DNA from 2 places in the Pantoea sp. X-Soil-ISGK-259 genome. Region 1 is predicted to be linked to the other one. Evidence: predicted binding sites of a transcription regulator. Region 1 holds the regulator's gene; the other holds the start of a gene.
The links. Region 1 encodes LexA, which represses DNA repair genes until DNA is damaged. Its sites were predicted from a motif close to TNCTGTATGTACATACAGNA; they were not measured.
Positions count from the first base shown of each region.

Region 2: dinB (DNA polymerase IV) is a predicted target of LexA. The motif match lies at 1,898-1,917, and genes of this name have one in related genera.

Region 1 covers NZ_AP035986.1:289,590-292,737, forward strand. Annotated here, with positions in the region: gene plsB (glycerol-3-phosphate 1-O-acyltransferase PlsB) at 1-788, opposite strand, end outside; gene AC6I77_RS01285 (diacylglycerol kinase) at 917-1,285, shown strand; gene lexA (transcriptional repressor LexA) at 1,391-2,005, shown strand; gene dinF (MATE family efflux transporter DinF) at 2,104-3,148, shown strand, end outside.
Region 2 covers NZ_AP035986.1:860,677-863,824, reverse strand. Annotated here, with positions in the region: gene AC6I77_RS03870 (sugar ABC transporter substrate-binding protein) at 1-794, shown strand, start outside; gene dinB (DNA polymerase IV) at 831-1,886, opposite strand; gene dpaA (peptidoglycan meso-diaminopimelic acid protein amidase) at 2,131-2,877, shown strand; gene AC6I77_RS03855 (class II glutamine amidotransferase) at 2,848-3,148, opposite strand, start outside.

The DNA.
Region 1 (3,148 bases):
TCATAGGAGAAGTTAGCAGCGATCTCTTCCATCATCTCAACAGCATTCTGCTGGGCTTTCTCATGGGAGATTTTTTTGCTGCGCGCTTCATCTTCGACGGCTTTTTCAATCGCTTTGGATTGCAGCAGACGATTAAACAGATCCTGACGCGCCGGTAAACGCGGGCCGATCGCCGCCAGTCGCTGACGGGCAAAATGGATGCGTGCCACGCGAGCCAGTTTCTGGGCAATCGACTTGTCCGTACCGTGTTCCGTTGCCATGCGGCGCAGCGAGACGGTCGGCGAGAAGCGGACAAAACTGTCACGTCCGTGCCAGATGACCGCAAAGAATTTCTGCACCCCATTCAGCACACGCAGATGCGGCGTCGCTTCGCCCTGGACTTCACGTCCTGGCGCACGACCAAACATCACGGTGACCGGCAGCATCTGAATATCCAGCTCAGGATTATTGCGATGCAGGTCGAGGTAATCGTGAAAGATTTTTACCGATTCAACGCTGGGCACAAAATAGGGAAATACGCGTGGGCCATTATGAATAAACACGTGGCGCGGCAGCAGCGAACCATCAATCTCCAGCGGAATCAGCGGATCGGGCAGATGATGCCGCAGACACTGTGCGCGTAAAGTCAGTAAGTCAGCCTTCGAATCGTAAGGCAAAACATACATAATAGGTCGGGTCGGATCCAGACCATGTTCAGACACGGGATCGGCCGGAATGGCCTTACTTTTTACCAAAAAGGAGAGTGGTAAATTAAGTAATTTGTAATAGAGTTTACGCCAACCTGACATAGACAACATGAAGCCTCTTGTTAGCAAAGCGCCGCAAGCATACCAGAAAGCGCAGCGAAGATCTGTGGTGGTGCCAATTGCACGCAGCCCAGACATTGACGTCAATTGAATGAAAGGGTTCCCACATCATGGCAAATAATGCCACCGGACTTATCAGAATAGTAAAAGCCGCAGGCTACTCCTGGCAGGGACTGCGTGCCGCCTGGCAGCATGAAGCCGCCTTTCGGCAGGAAGCCCTGGCTGCGCTGGCCGCTATTATTATCGCGTGCTGGCTGGATGTCGATGTGATCGCCCGCATCCTCATGATTGGCGCCGTGGTGCTGGTCGTCATTGTCGAAATCCTCAATAGCGCCATTGAAGCGGTGGTTGACCGGATTGGTCAGGAACATCATCCCCTGGCGGGCCGGGCCAAAGACATGGGCTCGGCGGCGGTACTGATCAGCATCTTACTGGCCCTGTTTGTCTGGGTCGCGCTGCTCTGGACACATTTGCGATAAGCCTTCCATAACGCGCCTGAGGGCGCGTTTTCCCTGACAATCGGTTTCCATTTCGCCAATACCTGTATATACTCACAGCGACTGTATAAACAACCAGGGGGCGGGATGAAAGCATTAACCAGCAGGCAGCAGCAGGTCTATGACCTGATTCGCGACCATATATCTTCAACGGGCATGCCGCCTACGCGTGCAGAGATCGCCGCGCAACTGGGCTTCCGTTCGCCAAATGCGGCTGAAGAGCATCTGAAAGCGCTGGCGCGTAAAGGCGTTATTGAGATCGTTTCGGGTGCATCACGCGGCATTCGTCTGTTAATGGAAGAAGAAGTTTCAGAAGGACTACCGCTGATTGGCCGGGTTGCTGCCGGTGAGCCGATCATGGCGCAGGAACATATCGAAACCCACTACAAAGTGGATCCGGGCCTGTTCAAGCCTTCTGCCGACTTCCTGCTGCGCGTCAGCGGAATGTCGATGAAAGATATCGGGATTATGGACGGCGACCTGCTCGCGGTACATAAAACCCAGGATGTGCGCAACGGTCAGGTTGTCGTGGCACGTATTGATGATGAAGTCACCGTTAAACGCTGGAAAAAGCAGGGTGCTATCGTGCACCTTCTGCCTGAAAACAGCGATTTTGACCCTATCGTGGTCGACACCCGTGCGCAGTCACTGACCATTGAAGGTCTTGCGGTTGGCGTGGTGCGTAACGGCGAGTGGCTTTGATTCTGAGGCCTGCGTGCATTCGCCTTTTCTGATGCTATTCTGTCTGCCCTAATTTTGTTGCCTGCTTTGCTGCAGCGACACTGAGCACGGAACGGCGAATGCGCTTTATCACGGCAACGGATAAAAATCTCTGGCGGCTTGCGCTGCCGATGATCCTTTCAAATATCACCGTTCCCTTACTGGGCGTGGTCGATACTGCAGTTATTGGTCATCTCGACAGCCCTGTCTATCTTGGCGGGGTTGCGGTCGGGACCACAGTGACCAGCTTCCTCTTTATGTTGCTGCTTTTCCTTCGAATGAGTACCACTGGCCTGACGGCACAGGCGTTTGGTGCGGGCGATAAAACCGCTCTGGCACGCGCGCTGACGCAGCCGCTGATCATTGCGCTGCTGGCCGGCGTGCTGTTCATCGCATTGCGTTATCCGATTATTCAGCTGGCGACCCATCTGGTAGGTGGCAATCCTGATGTACTGGAACAGGCGGCGCTGTTTATTCAGATTCGCTGGCTCAGTGCACCTGCAACGCTGGCAAACCTGGTCATCCTGGGCTGGCTGTTGGGCGTTCAGTATGCGCGGGCGCCGGTAATCCTGCTGATAGTGGGCAATCTGGTGAACATCGTGCTCGATCTCTGGCTGGTGATGGGGCTGCACTGGGGTGTCGCGGGAGCAGCAACCGCCACGGCGCTGGCGGAGTACATCACGCTGGGCGTCGGCGGCATCATGGTCTGGCGGGTGTTAAAGCTGCGCGGTATTACGTTTAATCTGCTGAAGCAGAGCTGGCGCGGTGACAGCGGCCGACTGCTGCGACTGAACCGGGATATCATGTTGCGCTCTCTGATGCTGCAGCTCTGTTTCGCCTCGCTGACCGTGCTGGGTGCGCGGCTGGGTCCGGATGTGGTGGCGGTTAACGCGGTATTACTGATGTTCATTACCTTTACTGCCTACGCGCTGGATGGTTTTGCCTACGCGGTTGAAGCTTTTGCCGGCGAAGCGCATGGCGCAAAAGATGGCAGTAAATTGCAGCACGTCTGGCACTCAGCCTGTCGGCAGGCGGTGGTAGTCGCGCTCTTCTTCTCGCTGGTTTATGCCATTTTTGGCCCGCAGATTGTTACCCTGCTGACCTCGCTTGAGTCACTGCAGCAGA
Region 2 (3,148 bases), 570 kb from region 1:
AGAAATATGACGGCATCGTGCTGTCGCACGGTAAAGCGCCCTACGCCAGCGGCCTGGTGAAGCGCATTGCCGACGCGGGCATCAAGCTGTCAGTATTTGATACGCCGGTAGATAGTCCGATTCCGGGCGTCACCGTCACCGCGCAGGATGACGCTTCACTGGCGCAGCTGTCGCTGGGTCAGCTTATCCATGATTTCAACGGCAAGGCGAACATCGTCAAGCTGTGGGTTGCCGGTTTCCCACCGATGGAACGCCGTCAGGTGGTGTATGAAAAACTGCTGAAAGAGAACCCGGGCATTCATCAGCTGGAGTCGATTGGCGCAGTTTCAACGGACGTACAGGGCGACACCGCCAACAAAATTGGTGCGATTCTGGCGAAATACCCGAAAGGCAAAATCGACGCAATCTGGGGTGCCTGGGATGCCTTCAGCCAGGGCGCTTACAAAGCGCTGCAGGAGAATGGCCGGACCGAGATCAAGCTCTACAGTATTGATGTCTCGAATCAGGATTTGCAGCTGATGCGTGAGAAGAACAGCCCGTGGATGCAGACGGTGGCGGTCGACCCTAAAACCATTGGCGCGGTGAATATGCGGCTGGTGGCGAAGAAGATTGCCGGTGAAGAGACGCCTGCGACTTACCAGTTTAAAGCGGCATCGATCTCTCAGCAGCAGCTCGGCAGCCAGCCTGGTGCGGTGAACGTCGCGTCGCTGAACAAAATCATTCCGGGCTGGGGCAGCAATGAGGATTTCGTCGCGCCGTGGTTTGCTACCCTGGCGGCGAAATATAAGAAATAATCCGGCGTCAGCCTTGCCGAACGGTGAGGCTGACCGTTACAGACCCAGCAGCAGTTGACGCTCAAGCTGGGGATCGACCATGGTGACATGCAGTCCCACCAGCCGCACGCCGCGCCCGGCACGACGCTCATCCCAGGTTTTCCGGGCGATGGCAATCATGTCTTCTTTATTCAGTACCGGCCAGATATGCTCCTGGGTCGTCTGCTGAAAATCACTGAACTTGAGTTTAACGCCCTGACGCGCCACCTGCCTGTCGGGTCGGATCTGCGTCAGCCGGCGATCCAGCTCGGCATAGAGAAAATCGATTATCTCCAGGCAGGCATCCCAGTCGCTGATATCTTCTGCCAGCGTGCGTTCCACCCCCAGCGATTTACGCTCGCGCTCCACAATGACGCTGCGGTCATCAATGCCATTGCTGCGCTCCCACAGCACCCGGCCAAACTTACCAAAGCGCTTTAACAGTAGCGCCAGATCGGCCTTCTGCACGTCACCGCAGGTCACCAGCCCCATCTCCTCCAGCTTTTTGGCCGAGACTTTGCCAACACCGGGGATCTTCGCCAGCGGCAGCGTCAGCAAAAAACCGGCCATCTCCGGCGGCGTAATCACGAACTGCCCATCGGGCTTATTCAGGTCAGAGGCAATCTTTGCCAGAAACTTAATCGGCGCGATGCCCGCTGAAGCGGTCAGCCCGGTTTCACGGTAGATGGTGGCGCGGATCGCCTGCGCCATCAGTGTGGCAGAGCCGTGACAGTGCGGGCTGTCGGTGACATCCAGATAGGCTTCATCAAGGGAGAGCGGTTCAATCAGCGGGGTGTAGCGGGTAAAGATGTCGCGAATTTGTGCGGAGGCTTCTTTGTAGGCATCGAAACGTCCTGGCAACAAACGGAGATGCGGGCATAGCTTGAGGGCCATGCCAGTTGGCATCGCGCTGCGCACGCCATATTTGCGGGCCGGATAGTTGGCGGTGCTGATGACGCCACGACGTTCACGGCTGCCACCAATCGCGATCGGGATGTCGCGCAGCTGGGGATTATCACGCATCTCCACCGCGGCATAGAAGCAGTCCATATCGACATGAATGATTTTACGCATACCCCCTCCGGCACTGGATAAGTATACAGTTGGCAGGGGTAACTGCAATATTTGTCGCGCCCACAATTAAAGTTTACAAATTTGTGGCCGAATATCCTTCAGTAAATCGCGAATCTGGCTGCCAGCGTCTTGCTAAAAAAACAGACAATGTTTAATGTTGCGCTGCGATAGCGGACAGTTCCGATAATGCAAACAGAGACGCACAATTTGCGTCATGTTCTATTCACCTCAAGGTATACACAGCATGGGCAAAATCGCACTCCTGTTTGCGATGATTTTACTGCCAGCCCTCAGCATGGCAATGACACCCGAACCCGTCCAGACAGCGGCACCGGTCAGCAAAGAATTAAAGAAACAGTTACTGGGCACCCCGGTCTATATCCAGATCTTCAAGGAAGAACGCACCCTCGAACTCTACGGCAAAATCGGTAATGAATATCGCCTGCTGGATACCTACCGCATCTGTAACTTTTCTGGCGGCCTCGGCCCGAAACGCCGTGAAGGCGATTTCAAAAGCCCGGAAGGTTTTTACAACGTGAAGCTGAATCAGCTGAAGCCGGATAGCCGTTTTTATCGCGCGATCAACATTGGCTTCCCGAATCAGTTCGATCGTAATCAGGGCTACAGCGGCAACTACCTGATGATTCATGGCGACTGTAAGTCAATTGGCTGCTATGCCATGACGAACGCCTATATGGATGAGATTTTTACTTATGTGAACGCGGCGCTGCGTAATGGCCAGCAGGATGTCAGCATCAGCATCTATCCGTTCCGCATGACTGACAGCAACATGCAGCGTCACCGCTACTCCAGCGATGCCAGTTTCTGGCAGCAGCTCCAGCCCGGATACGCTTATTTTGCTAAATATCACCAGCCGCCGACGGTCAACGTCGCCAGCGGTAAATATGTGATGAACAGCAGCCCGGCACCGGTTTTAGCCAGTCCCGAAGCGGCCTCCCGTTCATTCCTGGCGCTCTCCAAGGCAGAATAACGCCCATTCACCTGGCGCAATCCGCTGCCAGGTTTCATTGGCCGTCAGTGGCTGCGTAGCAATCACCGTCACCACGTCATGCGGCGTGGTGTGCTGCTGAAAATCAACCTCCACATCCTGATCCAGTAACTGCGCCCGGCCAAAGGGTGCACGACGGGTGATCCAGAAGAGGTTGGTGGAGCAAAAGGCCATCAGATATCGCCCGTCTGACAGCAGCATGTTAAACACGCCCTTCTGCCGCAGCGTGCCAGCCAGCTCCCCGATAAAACGA